2 regions of the Clostridium sp. CTA-5 genome follow, and region 2 is predicted to be linked to the other one. Evidence: riboswitches for the same ligand, from Rfam matches in the RefSeq annotation. Region 2 holds a riboswitch; the other holds the start of a gene.
What was found. Region 2 has a riboswitch for FMN ahead of ribD (bifunctional diaminohydroxyphosphoribosylaminopyrimidine deaminase/5-amino-6-(5-phosphoribosylamino)uracil reductase RibD). Riboswitches for the same ligand answer to the same signal wherever they lie in the genome.

Region 1: it holds a riboswitch for FMN, as region 2 does, so the genes downstream of both, ACYUET_RS16345 (ECF transporter S component) here and ribD (bifunctional diaminohydroxyphosphoribosylaminopyrimidine deaminase/5-amino-6-(5-phosphoribosylamino)uracil reductase RibD) in region 2, are expected to answer to the same signal.

Annotation. Positions count from the first base shown of each region.
Region 1 covers NZ_BAAAAT010000011.1:91,355-99,761, forward strand. The annotation lists gene ACYUET_RS16335 (DMT family transporter) at 210-1,160, shown strand; gene ACYUET_RS16340 (MATE family efflux transporter) at 1,353-2,708, shown strand; FMN riboswitch at 2,884-3,000, shown strand; gene ACYUET_RS16345 (ECF transporter S component) at 3,432-4,022, shown strand; gene rimI (ribosomal protein S18-alanine N-acetyltransferase) at 4,255-4,704, opposite strand; gene tsaB (tRNA (adenosine(37)-N6)-threonylcarbamoyltransferase complex dimerization subunit type 1 TsaB) at 4,688-5,404, opposite strand; gene tsaE (tRNA (adenosine(37)-N6)-threonylcarbamoyltransferase complex ATPase subunit type 1 TsaE) at 5,401-5,862, opposite strand; gene ACYUET_RS16365 (metal ABC transporter substrate-binding protein) at 6,291-7,169, shown strand; tRNA gene ACYUET_RS16370 (tRNA-Trp) at 7,210-7,284, shown strand; gene ACYUET_RS16375 (3'-5' exonuclease) at 7,687-8,407, shown strand, end outside.
Region 2 covers NZ_BAAAAT010000005.1:320,989-329,395, reverse strand. The annotation lists gene ACYUET_RS12190 (iron-containing alcohol dehydrogenase) at 1-757, opposite strand, end outside; gene ACYUET_RS12185 (DeoR/GlpR family DNA-binding transcription regulator) at 1,000-1,761, shown strand; gene ribH (6,7-dimethyl-8-ribityllumazine synthase) at 1,910-2,374, opposite strand; gene ACYUET_RS12175 (bifunctional 3,4-dihydroxy-2-butanone-4-phosphate synthase/GTP cyclohydrolase II) at 2,466-3,659, opposite strand; gene ACYUET_RS12170 (riboflavin synthase) at 3,690-4,346, opposite strand; gene ribD (bifunctional diaminohydroxyphosphoribosylaminopyrimidine deaminase/5-amino-6-(5-phosphoribosylamino)uracil reductase RibD) at 4,370-5,467, opposite strand; FMN riboswitch at 5,815-5,930, opposite strand; gene ACYUET_RS12160 (DUF6398 domain-containing protein) at 5,995-7,206, opposite strand; gene ACYUET_RS12155 (amidase domain-containing protein) at 7,648-8,407, shown strand, end outside.

The DNA.
Region 1 (8,407 bases), on a different contig from region 2:
AATTAAAGTTGATTATATATTATATTTTTATATTAGAAAATAATATTATTCTAAAATCTCTTTTATACATTCCACACATATTTTAACTAAAAATTCCATTTCTTTTTTATCAACAATTATAGAATAAAATATTTCAAATTTATAATGTTAAGGCGTATAATATAATGGCTATAATATTTTGCATTCATATATTAGAAATGGAGGATTAAATGAAGAAAAACACATTTTATACGGACAGAAGAAACATTGTATTGTTAGCAACACTATGTTGCATACTATGGGGAAGTGCTTATCCTGCGATAAAAGCTGGATATTCACTATTTAATATAAATTCAAATGATATAGAATCTAAACTTATATTTGCTGGATATAGATTTGCATTAGCAGGAATATTAGTTTTATTATTAGAAATAGTGAAAAAGAAAAGCATATTTGATTTTTCTATAAAACAATTTGGAGAAATAACTTTACTTGGTTCAATGCAAACAGCACTTCAATATATATTTTTTTATGTAGGCTTATCGTATACTACAGGCGTTAGAGGTTCTATAATTAATGGAACAGGTACTTTTGTGAGTATTATTTTAGCACATTTTATTTATAAAAATGATAAACTGAATTTTAATAAAATATCAGGTTGTATTATAGGATTTCTCGGAGTAGTTATTGTCAATTTAAATGGACAATCAGTTGCAGGAAATTCTTTCACATTTAAGGGTGAAGGTTTTATGATGATTGCAGCAATTATTTTTGCAGCTTCTGCAATATATGGGAAAAAAATTACGCAAAATAAGGATGCGTCTATAGTTACAGGTTATCAATTATTTATAGGTGGAGTTATATTAATAATTTTAGGATATATTTTAGGTGGAAGCTTAACAGGATTTACTTTTAATTCTACAGTATTATTGGTATATATGGCTTTATTATCATCAGTATCATTTGCTGTTTGGACACAATTATTAAAATACAATAAGGTTGGAGTAATATCAGTTTTCAATTTTTTAGTGCCTGTATTTGGAGCATTATTATCTGCAATATTCCTTGGAGAAAATATATTTGATATCAAAATATTAATAGCATTAATACTTGTATGCTTAGGAATATTTTTAGTTTATAAAGAAAAGAAAGATAAAAATATCTTAAGCAATGAAATATAATTAAGTTAGCATTTTAAATAATGGCTGTCTTAAAAACATTTTTATGTTTTTAAGACAGCTTTTATAATTTTTATAAGATAAATTTATAAAAAAATTACTTCAAAATATTGACATATTAAGATGAAAGTTTTACTATATAATAGTAGTACATGTAGTACTACTATTATTACAAAAGGGGAAGAAGGGTAAAAAATGGTCAAGAAAATATTTAATAATAATACATACTTAAGTGCTATGCTAGCAATCGCAATACCAGTTTCTATTCAAAGTTTATTTCAAGCTTCTTTGAGTATTATCGATCAAATTATGGTTGGACAACTTGGAGAAAATGCAATCGCAGCTGTAGGTTTAGGCTCTAGATTTCCTAATATCTTTATAATAACTTTAAATGCTATTGGTGGAGCAACTTCTATTATGGTATCTCAATTTTGGGGTAAAAAAGATAAGGAGAATATAGCACGTTCATTTGGAGGAAATTTATTTGTTGGACTTGCTATAACATTAATATTTTCAATATTTTCATTATTTTTTTCACATCAAGTTCTAGCTTGTTATACAAAAGATATACAAATAATAGAACTAGGAAGTGACTATCTTAGGATTACTGCAGTTGGATATATACCAATACTTTTAATTACTATGTATTCATCAGTTTTAAGAAGTACAGAACATGTTAAATTACCAATGTTTGCAGGAATATTTGGAATAGTAATGAATACTTTTCTAAACTATATCTTTATATTTGGTAAATTAGGATTTAATAAAATGGGAGTACAAGGAACTGCTTATGCTACAACTATAACTAGAACTATAGAAATATTAATAATTATTATATATGTGTATGTTAAAAAGTATCCAGGAGCATTTAAATTAAAACAAATATCTGATTTATCAGTTGAATTTATAAAAAAAATAATGGTTATAAGTACTCCAATCTTAATAAATGAATTTTTATGGGCAGTAGGCGAAACAATGTATTCTATTGTATATGGAAGAATGGGTACATCGGAAGTTGCTGCAATGACATTAACATATCCAATACAAAATTTAAGTATAGGTTTTTTCTCAGGGGTTAGTGTTGCAGCAGGAATTATGGTAGGAAATAAATTAGGTAAGAATGAGAATGAACAGGCTTTTAAATATTCGAAAAAATTTGTTAAGCTAGGTTTTGTTGGTTCAATGATTTTTGGAATTTTATTAGTAATATCATCTAAATTATATGTGGTTATATTTAATATATCTGATGATCTGAAGGATTATACAATTAAACTTTTAATAATGTTTGCAATAGTATTATGGGTTAAAGTTTCAAATATGATTATTGGAGGAGGAATTTTAAGAAGTGGTGGACAAACTAAATATACCTTATATTTAGATATGTTTGGAACTTGGGGAATCGGGGTCCCAATGGGATTTATAGCAGCATTTGTTTTTAAATTGCCTATACAATGGGTTTACTTACTATTATCAAGTGAGGAGCTTGCAAGATTAATAATTGGACTTAAATTAATGTATTCTAAGAAATGGATGGTAAATATAACTGAATAATAAAAATAAGTTATTATTTTAGAATTACGCTATGTTTTCAAAGTAGTGTTGATATTGTAGTATAAACATTCATTTAAAAGATAGCTTACATTTAAATGAGAAAATTTTAATTAATATATAAGTATTGTCAAAATAATAACAAAGTTATATAATAAAAATGTAATGAAAATTAAAAATATATCTTCAGGGCAGGGTGAAAATCCCTACTGGCGGTACAGCCCGCGAGCTTAGTTTAAGCAGATTCGGTGTAATTCCGAAGCCAACAGTATAGTCTGGATGAAAGAAGGTAACCTATTAGGAATTAAGATTTTTTTCTTATTTTTTTAGTATATGCCCTGATGTGTTTTACATCAGGTTTTTTTTATTCTTTAGGAAATTATATACTTTAAAATCTGTGGATAACCTCTAGAATATCTTGTCTTATAGGTATTATAAGTACCAACTAAAGAATAAAAAATAATCATATGCCGCACCATTATTCCTGCACTACGTTTGGAAAGGGTGCATGGCTAAAAAAAATCGACGCTCCACAGTCGCTTAGTGATTTTTTTATTATTTAGAAAACTATATAGTCAAATTTGTGGATAAGCTATATTAAAATTAGTTTAAAAATGTAGAGAGATTATCTAAAGAATAAAAAAGAAAGCATATAAAGCTAATAAGATATTAAAATCAAAAACCTAATAAGCTACACCGAGGAGATAATCTTTTGGGAGGCAAAAAATGAATAAAAGCACAAACAAATTAATTAAAATTTCTTTATTATCAGCAATAGCACTTATACTTATGTATTTTGAATTTCCAGTAATTCCAATTTTCCCATGGCTTAAAATAGATTTAAGTGATGTACCAGCATTGCTTGGAGCCTTTGGATTTGGACCATTAGTAGGAGTACTAATAGAATTTATAAAGAATATATTGATATTATTAATAAAGGGAAGTCAGAGCAGTTTTGTAGGAGAACTTGCAAACTTTTTAATAGGAGCATCATTAATATTACCAGCGGGTATAGTGTACAATAGAAATAAAAGTAAAAAAACTGCCATATTAGGGATGATTTTAGGTGGAGTTTGTATTGAAATAGTAGGAATATTAGCTAATGTATACCTATTATTACCAGCATATGGAATGAATTTAGAAAGTGCTGAATTGTTAAAATATGTTACCTGGGGATTACTACCTTTTAATGGAATAAAATCAATTTTAGTTTCAGTATTAACATATATTTTATATAAAAAAGTATCAGTTTCTATTTTTAAAGTTGATTCTAATTTTGGAAGTCAAAAAAATAATAAGAAAACAATAATACAATAATATATAAGTTCCAATAAAGTTTGTTTATTAATATAAATCTTAGAATATTTATAAATAGTACTACCACCAACTATAGTGAGGAACTTATATAGAAAAATTTATGATATATATGCTTCTAACTAGATATTATTAATTAAAGATACAATTTTCTATAAAAATTATATAAAAGATTATAAATGTATTAACTTAATTAGAACATATATATAGAAAAACAGTAAGGATTAAAAAATTCTTACTGTTTTTTATCTATACGCCACATTATTATAGCGTCTTCTTTATTATCTTCATAGTAATTTTTTCTTATACCATTTTCTCTAAAACCGAATTTATGATATAAGTTTTGAGCAATAATATTTCCTGCACGTACTTCTAAAGTATATGATTTACATCCTTTATTTTTAGTATAATCAATTAAAGCTTTCAATAATTCAGAACCGACCTTTTGTTTTCTATAATCAGGATGAACTGCAATATTAGTTATATGTGCTTCATCAAGTATTAGCCAGGCACCAGCAAAACCTACAACTTTGTTATCAATTTTTGCAACAATATAAGTAGCTAAAGGATTAGATAATTCGTCTAAATAAGATTTTTTACTCCAACAAACTGAAAAACTTAAAGAACTAATTTCTAATACTTCATCAATATCCTCTTCATTTAATAAACTAGTTTGTAATTGCATTACTTAGTTTCATCCTTTGCTCATATTCTCTTTCAGCTTGTGGTTTTTTTAGATAAAATGGAGCAGAATTAGGATCATCGTAGTTACCGTTTTTTAGCATTTTTATTCCTAATTCTCCTAAAGAAGAAGCTCTTATTATATTTAAATGATTTGATGGAAAATTACAATTTAAACAATTTTCTAATAAGTATTCTTTGTTATTTGGTACTCCATCTCCAATAAACATAACTTTTTCTCCTTTAGAATTAAGCATATCAACTAATTCATTAATATCAATAGCTGAATAATCCATTATTTTTTCTAATTCACCATTACAAGTTTTATATAATGCAGTATATACATTATTTCTTAGTGCATCCATTATAGGACAGATAATTCCATCAAATGAGGCTACACTAAATGCAAGTGCATCTAAGCTAGATATACTAACATAAGGTTTATTACTTCCAAAACTTAAACCTTTAATAGTAGCCATTCCTATTCTTAATCCAGTAAAAGATCCAGGGCCTTTAGAAACCACAAAACCATCAATATCGTCAATATCTAGATTGTTGCTTTTTAATAAATCTTGAATTATAGTCATCAATACAACAGAATGTTCTTTTTTATCATTTAATGTAATTTCTCCTAATAGTTTATCTTCATCCATTAAAGCAGCAGTAGCAACTTTTGAAGATGAGTCCACACTTAATATAATCATAATTCCAACTCCTTAATATATTCATATCTTTTACCATAAGGTGTTAACGTTATTTTTCTGTAATCATCACCTTTATTTAAATCTTTTTCTATATTTATATGTAAAAAATCGTCTGGTAGAATTTCTTCAATGTAATTTGCCCATTCAATAATAGAAACACTTTCAGAAAAAATATAATCATCAAATCCAATTGCATAAATTTCATCAGGATCATTTACTCTATAAACGTCAAAATGATTTAATTTTAATCTACCATCTTCATATTCATTTACAATTGTAAAGGTTGGACTTGTAATATCTTCCTTTATATCTAATCCAAGTGCTATACCCTTTGTAATATGTGTTTTACCAGTACCTAGATCTCCAGTCAAACAAATTATATCACCAGCATTCACTAATTTACCTATTTTTGTCCCTAATTTAGTAGTATCATCTATACTATAAACATTAAATTCCATTTAATTACTTACTCCTTTCTAAGTGAGTATATAAAAACATATAATTAATACCATCTTTTTATTTTATCCAAATTTTTTTATAAAAGCAAAGGTATAACCAAGATTTATAATAAAACAAAAACAAAATTAATGTAAATTTATACTTTAAATTGTAAACAAAATTTTATTATTGTAATCATAAAAGAATTATACTATAAAATTGTAACAAATTTGTATACACTTTTTTTTATTAATTGATATAATAGAATATGTAATGTATTATTATATTTTAGTATAATAACTAAAAATTATATTAATTTTTTAATAATTATATAAATTTCAATAAAGTTTGTTCGTTAATATAAATATAATAGGTAACAAGTTTTTTATAATTTAGAATATATACATTAAAATAAAGAGAATTTAAGAAATTTTCGGAGGTGAATAATTTGAAAAAGATAACATTTGTTATGGTTGTGATAACAATTGCTTTTTCATTAGGAATAGGTTTATTTTCTAATCCGTTGTTAGCGAATACTGAAAATAATCCAAAGAATTTGAGAGATAGATATTTAAATATAATGACAGTTAATAAACCACAATATCAAATGGTAAAAAAGATTGTGAAAGATAAACATAATGTACAATATATGTTTGCAGATGAGAAGAATATTAAAGATTTTAAATATACTAAAGACGTTATTGAAAATGTTTCTAATATGGACCTGTTTATATATACAGGTACAACTTTTGAACCGTGGGCAAATAGTTTTATTGGTGAACTTGAAAAAGGTAATATTGGAATAATAAATCTATCTAGAGGAATGAGACTTTTAAATTATGATGTAAATGGATCATCTAAGGAAAATCCTTATTATTTTGAAGGGATAGAAACTTATAAAATAGCATTATATAATGTTAAAGCTGCAATTCAAGATAGAGACCCAGAAAATAGAGAATATTATGAAGAAAATTATAATAATGCAATAAAAGAATTAAATGATAGACTAGAAGTTTATTCGAAAAAAATAGAAAGTTTAAAGAGCTATACATTTTTAACATTGAATAATAATTTTGATTATTTAACTAAAGATTTAGGGTTAAATGTATTAAAACTTGATAATCATGAAATATCTGAATTCGTAAAAATTAATAATTTGGATAAAAATAAACTTGTTATATTAAAAGATGGTACAGAACAAACAAGTATGGATTTATCTAAATATGCAGTAGTGAATTTATGGAAATATGATGGGAATATGTCTTTTGATGACTTAATTTTATATAATGTAGAAGTATTAACAGATTTAATTGTAGAAAACAGTTGATTTTTTAATAATTATGTTATATAATAATTATTGTCTTTAAAGGGGTATGGCTCAACGGTAGAGTAGTGGTCTCCAAAACCATTGGTTCTGGGTTCAAATCCTAGTGCCCCTGCCAGAATTGTCGTAGCACGTTGTGCTACGGCTTTTTTTATTTTAAAAGACAAGCTACCTTGTAAAACGGCTTATAGAGCTATTTTGCAGAGTGGGTAATATTAACATGTACTAGCTAATACTCATTTGTGAGGGGCAATAAGGGGCAAAAAAAGGGGCAAAATTGTACGAGTTAAGTTTAAAATGTGCTGGAAATTTTGAAATTTTTTATTAATCTATAAGTCAAATTTTTGAACTAATATTTATACAAATATAAATAAGTATTAATATATAAAACTGATAATCTCGCCAATACTTAAGATAAGTATTGGCGAGAAGTTTTTATATAATAATTATAGTAAATAATGTGAATAAATGAAATAGATGGTATAATTATTTAGAAGAATTGCTTATGGGGAGGATAAAAATGGCAGTAGGACTACAAGAAAATGAATTAGAGAAAATGTTTGAAGAAGAAAGGGAAATTCCAGATGTATGGTTAATACCCAAAGAAGAGTTAGAGGGAATTCAGAATACTATTTTAAATGATAATACATATAATTTTACAGTTGAAGGACCTGCTGGATCAGGAAAAACTGTTTTAGCTACATATAAATTTTTGGAATTAATTGCATTACATGGATCAGAAAAGATTACATTAGTAGTATATACACTAGCATTGATGGAATTTATAAAAAATGGATTAGAGAATACGATAGAAATGTATAAGGATGAAATGGTAGAAAATATAAAAATAGATAACTTAAATATACTTAGTTCAGAAAGCAAAGATTTTGAAGAAAAAATTTGTAATGATGAAATAGAATATATATTAGTAGATGAATCACAAGATATGAAAAGAGATCTTATAGTAAAAATAAATAATAATATAAAAAATTTAATGTTTTTTGGAGATGATGGACAAACTTTATATAAAGATAGAATATCAATGGCAGAAATAAAAAATATGATAAAGAAAAAAATAAATAATAATACTTATAATATAGATAAACATTATAGGGTATCAAAATCAATAATGAAATTTGCAGAGTGTATTATTGAAAGAAATGATTTAATTGATAATTGTTATAATAAAGAAATAACATATAAACCAATAATGGTAAAATGTAATAAATTGGATGATGAAC
Region 2 (8,407 bases):
TATTAAAAGCTATTCCTGCTTCTAAAGCCGCAATTGCCATTTGAGTTCTAGCCTCTTCATTATTTCCATCATTAAATGCTATAGGTAAATATTTAAATATTCTTTTTATTGCAGATAATGCAAATGTATCTGAAAGTTGTTGCGATTTTTTAGATGTATAAGCTTCTATTGCATGTGTTAATGCATCTAATCCTGTTGCTGCTGTTATTTTAGGTGGTGCAGTCATTGTAAATCTTGAATCTATAATTGCTAATGTTGGCATTAATGAAGTTCCCTTTATTAACATCTTTACATCTGTTTTAGTATCAGAAATTATAGTAAATTGTGTAGCTTCTGACCCTGTACCAGCTGTTGTTGGTATTGCAACAATTGCTGGTAACTTGTTGATTATTTGTTTATCCATATAATCAGATATATCACCGGAGTTACTTACCATCATTGCTATTGCTTTAGCTGAATCTATTGAACTTCCCCCTCCAACAGCTATAACAAAATCACAAGATTCTTTTTTATACAACTCTACCCCTTTTTTTATCATTGTGTCAGTAGGCTCACTATTTATTTCATCATATACAATATTTATAACTTTCTCTTTATTCAAAACATCAATAACAGCTTGTACATTACCTAATCTAATCATAATATTATCTGTAACAATTAAAGCTTTTTTACCAAAAGATTTTAAATTATCTCCACTATATTCCAAAGAATTTTTTCCTGTTAAAATTTTATTTGGCATTATAAATTCACTTAACATTTACCTTCCCCCTTTAGAGTATTTTTTGGTTAAGTTTTTGTTACCTTATGGTTATATTATAGTCATATATTTTATCAATTGTCAATATATACCTTTATTATTTTTATTTTACATTTTTGTATGTTTTTATTGGGTATTTTTTGATATAATTATGGTAATATATTTTTACTTTTTGGATTTATTTAATTTATAATGAATCACTATTATTTTTAAGTAGGATAAAAAGAAAGGAAGAAATTTAAATGCGTTTAAAAAGAATTGATTTGTTGGAGGAATATATTTATAAACATAAAACTGTATCTCTTGACAAACTTTGTGAAGAGTTTAAAATATCAAAAAATACTATTCGAAGAGATATAGATGTTTTAGTTAACAAAGGAGTGATAAAAAAAGTATATGGTGGTGTTACCATAAATAATTCTATTAATGAATTGCTACCATTTGAAGAAAGAACAATAAAAAATAATAATGCTAAAGTAGATATTGCTAAAAAAGCCGCTGATTTTATTGAGGATGGGGATTCTGTATTCATAGATTCAGGAACCACTACATTAAACATTATTGATTATTTAAATGAGAACATCAATATAACTCTTTTTACTAATAGCATTAATGTTATTTTAAAAGCAATTCCTTATCAAAATATTGATATAGTATGTTTATCTGGTAAATTTAATAGAACTACCTCTTCTTTTACTGGCTTAAATTCAAGTGAGGTTTTGTCATCTTATAATATAAATAAATGTTTTATGGCTTGCACTGGTATTTCATTAGAAAATGGAGTTACACATACTTCTCCTAATGAATTTAAAATAAAAAAAGTGGCAATATCTAAAAGCCATAAACGTTTTTTACTCGCTGATAGTTCTAAATTTGATGTAGTTTCTTTAATGACTTTTTGTGATGTGAAAGATTTAGATTGCGTAATTACAAATGAACATCCTTCCAGCGATTTTATTGATTATTTTAATAATTATGACGTTAAACTTATCGTTTCTAGTTAAAGTAAAAGGAAATGTTACAAAACAGATATTTATAAATTTTCATAAATAAAAACCATGCATATAATAAAATTTATTTTTCCTATTTATGCATGGTTTTTGTTTTTATATAGGGCTTATATATATTTTTTTCAACAGGCTCTTTTTAATATTATTTTAATGTATTAATTAAATTAGCCATTTCTATAGCTGATACTGCGCAATCATATCCTTTATTTCCTGCTTTAGTTCCAGCTCTTTCTATAGCTTGTTCTATAGTATTAGTTGTAAGTATTCCAAACATTACAGGTTTTTCTGCTTCTAATGAAATACTAGCTATACCTTTTGATACTTCCGCACAAACATAATCATAATGTGATGTAGATCCTTTTATTACTGCACCTAAACATATTACTCCATCATATTTAGGATTCTTCGCCATCTTTTTAGCTATTAATGGAATTTCAAATGCGCCTGGTACCCAAGCTATATCTATATCTTCTTCATTAACTCCATGTCTTTTAAGACCATCTAATGCACCATCTAAAAGTTTACTTCCTATAAATTCATTAAATCTTCCCACTATTATTCCAAATTTTAATCCTTCTGCAACCAATTTTCCTTCAAATGTATTCATTTTTCATTCCTCCAATTTATTATAATTTTAATTATTTTTAATTTATTTCTATGTTTTAAAATATCAACGTTCACTAAAAATATAGTGAAATTTATATATTTAATAAATGATTCATTCTTTCTTTTTTAGTTTTTAAGTAAAATTCATCACTTTTATTTAATGGCATTTCAACTGGAACTCTTTCTATAACATCAATTCCATTTTCTTTAAGTCCTTCTATTTTTTCAGGATTATTAGTAATCAGTCTTATCTTTTTTACGCCTAAATTCTTTAGCATATCAGAACTTGCTTTATAATCTCTTAAATCTGGTGCAAATCCTAATGCTAAGTTTGCGTCTACTGTATCTAATCCTTCATCTTGAAGTGAATATGCTTTTAATTTATTTAAAAGTCCTATTCCTCTTCCTTCTTGCTTCATATATAAAAGTATTCCGCTTCCTTCATTAGCTATCATTTTCATAGAAGCCTCATATTGTTCTCCACAATCACATTTTCTTGATCCTAAACTATCTCCAGTTAAACATTCTGAATGTACTCTAACAAGTACTGGTTCTTCTTTTGTTATGTCCCCTTTAATTAAAGCTAAATGACATTTTTCTGTCCCTTTTTCTTTAAATGCTACTACTTTAAAATCTCCAAATTTAGTTGGAAGATTTGCTTCAACTTCTTTTTTTACAATACTTTCATTCTCTAATCTATATTTTATTAAAGATTCTATAGTTAAGATTTTAATATCATGCTCTTTGGAAAATTCAATTAAATCGTCTCTTCGTGCCATTGTTCCATCATCTTTTATTATTTCGCATATTGCAGCTGCTCCTTTAAATCCTGCAAGTTTTGATAAATCTACTGAAGCTTCTGTATGTCCTATTCTTTCAAGTACCCCTCTTTTTTTCGCAATAAGTGGAAATACGTGGCCTGGTCTTCTAAAATCATTCGGATTATTACTTTCTACTAATTTATTTATTGTATGCGCTCTCTCAAATGCTGAAATTCCAGTTGTTGTATCTATATAATCAACAGATACTGTAAATGCTGTTTCATGATTATCTGTATTATTTTCTACCATCGGATTTAATCCTAATTTAATAGCTATCTCCTCCTCTACTGGTGCACATAAAAGCCCTTTTGCATATTTAATCATAAAATTTATATTTTCTCCTGTAGCTTTTTCTGCTGGAATTACTAAATCACCTTCGTTTTCTCTACCTTCATCATCAACAATTATTACCATCTTGCCTTCTTTAAAGTCCTTTATACATTCTTCTACACTACTAAATTTCAATTTTCTCACCTCATAAAAATATTTTTTTATTTAAAACCCATTTTCTCTTAAAAACTCCAAGGTTATATTACTTTTACTCTGAACATTTTCTGCTTCATCTTTTTTAGGTATTAACTTTTCTATATATTTTCCTACTACATCACACTCTAAGTTAACAAGTGATTCTAACTTTTTATCACATAAAATTGTATTTTCTAATGTATGTGGTATTACAGATACTTTAAATGTATTATCATCTACATAAGCTACTGTTAAGCTTATCCCATCTATTGATATGGATCCTTTGTATATTATGTACTTCAATACATTTTTGGATGATGATATTGTAAACCATGTACCATCTTCTTTTTTGTCAATTGATACTATCTTACCAATACCATCTATATGTCCACTTACAATATGCCCTCCAAACCTATCTTCTAACTTCATAGCTCTTTCAAGGTTAATCTTATCTCCAATTTTTAAATTTCCTAAAGTACTCTTATCTAAAGTTTCGCCCATAATATTAGCTTTAAATGAAGAACTAGTCATCTCTAAAACAGTAAGACATACTCCATTTGATGCTATACTATCGCCTATTTTAGTTCCTTCTAATACTTTATTTGCATTAATCTCTATTAATCCAAAACCACTATTTAAATTAAGTGATTCTACTCTACCTACCTCTTCAATAATTCCAGTAAACATTTCTTTTAATCCCCCTTTATTTACTATTTTTTATTACTATTTTTTATATAGCCTTCTATAACTATCTCATCACCTATATTTTTATAAGTTAAATTCTTTAAATTTACAGCATCACTTAATTTCCTAAATCCCTCTCCACCTATGCTTCCTTTGCTGTTTACTCCTCCTATAATTTTAGGAGCAATATAAAATCTAACTTTATCCACTATTCCTTGTTGCAACGAAGAAAAATTAATTTTTCCTCCACCTTCTACTAAGATTGAATCTATTTGAATTTTTCCAAGTTCAATCATAAGATCTTTTAAATCAACTTTTTTATTTTTATCTTTTACCTTAATAACCTTAATTTCTTCTTTTAATAATTGTTGCATCTTTATTTGGTCAGCATACCTAGTAGTAGCTACTATGGTGACTGCATCTTTATTTTTTATTACTTTAGAATTAATAGGAATTCTTAGCTTACTATCTAAAATGATTCTTACAGGATTTCTTCCATTATCAATTCTGCATGTAAGATTTGGATCATCATTAATAATTGTATTTACTCCAACCATAATAGCTGATAATTTTTTTCTTAATATATGACCGTCTTTTCTTGCTGCTTCTGAAGTAATCCATTTAGACTCACCTATAGATGTAGCTATTTTTCCATCTAGTGAAGTAGCACTTTTTAAAACTACAAAAGGAAGTTTTGAAGTAATATATTTAATAAATATCTCATTAAGTTCTTTACACTCTTTTTCTCTTATTCCAACTACTACTTCGATACCGTTTTCTTGCAGTTTTTCAATACTTTTTCCTGCTACTAGTGGATTAGGGTCTAACATCCCTATTACTACTTTTTGAAACTTGTTTTTAATTATTAAGTCAACACACGGTGGTGTTTTTCCATAATGATAACAAGGCTCTAATGTAACATAAATTGTACTTCCTTCTAGTATTTCAGTAGAATTTTTAACTGCATTTACTTCTGCATGTGGCCCTCCATAGTATTCATGATACCCTTGAGCTATTATTTTTCCATTTTTCACTATCACAGCACCAACTAACGGATTAGGATTTACTTTTCCTATACCTTTTTTAGCTAAATCTATAGCTAAGTCCATATAATTTTCATTCATCTTCTCACCCACTTTAATATTACTTATTTAGTTTTATCTATATTTAATTTTTTAAACTCTATTTTGATATAATTTATCTTTCTATTTCAATTTTTCTAATTTTATAAAAAAACAAAAAGACCTCTGAAGTTTTAAATATCTTCAGAGGTCTATAAACAAACATATTTAATGAATGATTACATCATTTAAAATAATTTTAAATAATCTACTCCATATAACATAAACTAATGCTTAAATTAATATTTTATAAATTAAAAACCCTGAACTCTAAATTTTAAGTTCAGGGAATAAAACATTCTAAATAACATAACTAAAAACCTAATAATAATTTAATTAGATTGATATATCATTCTCTTCTTTCATCCAGACTTTACTGTCGGCTTCGGAATCTAACCGAATCTGCTAAAAATAGCTCGCGGGCTTTACCGCCGGTAGGGAATTTCACCCTGCCCTGAAGATAATTTATTTAATTATATTTTCATATTATCACTTTTTTTGATTTATGTAAAGATTATTCTAAAATTTACTTAATTACTCATTTCTATTTTGAAATTTATATTCATTCCTTTTACCCAATTAATAGTTTCAACTGAATCAGTCCATGCTTCTAAACTATATTTAATATAATGCATAGCCTCAGCTTCACTACCGAATTTTGATATATTAGGTAATACCTTAGGAAGTTTCTTTTGTTTTATAATATATTGTATTACAAATGAATTTTTCTTATATGCTTTTCTTAGCATATCTTCTGCTTCCTTAATACGTCCTGTCTTATATAATAATAGTGCATTACTGTATACAACTGCTGCTAAATAATCATTCTTATATGTTTTGAAAAGTTTTTCTGCATCATCATATTTTTTTTCAATTAATAACCAACTAGATAAAATTCCTCTAAGCATTAAATTATCTTTTTCATTATATTCTAAAAGTTCAAAAGCATTTTTGATTGCCCCATCTCTCTCTCCCATTTTCCATAACTTAATTGCTAAAGTATATTTAGCTCCAAAAAATGGTTGAGCTTCTCTTCTTTTAAAAGTTTCTCTTGAAGCATTTTTTAAATCATCTATTCCTAAAATATTCTTTCCTGCATTAACAGCCTTCTCTAGTAATTCTTTTTGTTCATTTTCACTTAAATTATTATTCTTTGATAATATTATATAAGCATCTGAACAATTTTCACAAATACTTAAAGCTTCTTTTGCATATTTTACTTTTTTATTGTAATTTTTTTCACTCCAAGCTCTTCTCATGATCTTTTGAGCTATTAAAAATTCTTCACTAATTTGCAATTTTTCTTTTGACTTATCAGCTTCATGTTTTTCTGTAACTTTACATTCTTTTTCTACTGTTGAACTGTCTACACTTTTACCAGAGTGTATCATCCAAATTTCATTTTCTTTTGACATCTTCAGTAAAGTTCTCACTTCTTTTGACTTTGTTGAGCCTGTACTACTGCTAACTCCAAATTCTTTATATAAGTCAAGTGCTTTAATATATGGCTCTTCTTTAACATCAAATAGATTGTTTATTGTTCCGATAGCATGTACAATGCCTGCTGCCCATGAAGAACCCTTTCCTTTTTTTAATATATCTTCATGATTTAAGCATAAATCTTGTAAAGCTTTTATACAAATATCCTCATATTCTTGATTAAGATGTTCTTTAGAAAATTTATTTATCTTTTCTACAATTTCTTCATACTTGCCAACTATTGAGTTAGGTAAATTTTGCATTCTTCTGATAACTCCTTTTTAAGAATCTCTAATAAATTTGATTTTTATACTTAACAATTCAAAAATATATAATCAAATTTATATACTTAAGTTTTTCAATCTTATTATATTATATAGTTTAATTACACTATAGTGCAAGTGCCACAAACTACCGTAAAATTAATTATATTATAATTTATTGCTGTTTATCTAAAAACATTAGGTTTAATGTTTTTAGATAAAATGTAATCCTCTTGAAATTATATCATATTATATAAAATTATACACGTTAATACATGTTATCAATTTATTTTTATTTTTTATGCATATTATAAATATTAATTTATACATCTAAGTGCTAATTATATCACAATAAAATACTAACTTAAAACATAAAATAAAAAGCAGTTGTTCTATTAAGTACCAAAGCACAAATATAATTCTTAATAGGTGGTGATATATTTGTTGTTTGTAAGTTTGCATAAATTTTATCATATATTATCTACTCCATATGATAAATTTAATTTGCTTTTAAAAAAAAATTTTAATATAACTGATTCTATTTTTGACGATTTATACTTAAAAAAATTTTTTAATCATCTTTGGATATCAAAAACAAACTCCAATATTAGTAAAATTAAATCTAAATACAGTTATAAAGTAATAGAAAAAAATTTAAACTTAATAAAAATAAAGTTTAATTATATCTACTCTTTTTCTTTTGATAATTTTCCAACTGGAATTAAATCAGTTTCTATTGATGAATATCTTATCATATTAAAAAAAATTAATAAAAAGTATAAAATCATTTTTCTTGTTAATAAAGAAGAAGAACCTTATCTATATAAAAATGTATTCGAACAAAACCTGTTTGAAATTGATAGTTTGATTAATTCTGATAGAATAAACATTTGGAGTTCAAAAATTAAAGTGTTAGACAGATTGTATAAAAAATTTTTAGAAACAACCAATTTCTATAGAACTCCTTATTCTGAAAATAAAGAGTTTAACTATAATCCATTACTAGCATGTGAATATGCTGAAAAATTTGCTTTAGTCCCTAATGATCAATATAAATTATTTGAAGGCTCTGGTGGAGATTGTACTAATTTTGTTTCTCAATCAATAAATTTTGCTGGAATTGAAACCACAAAAATTTGGAAACCATACTCTAACTCTTGGGTTAGAGTTGAAGAACTTTATTCTTACTTAATATCTAATA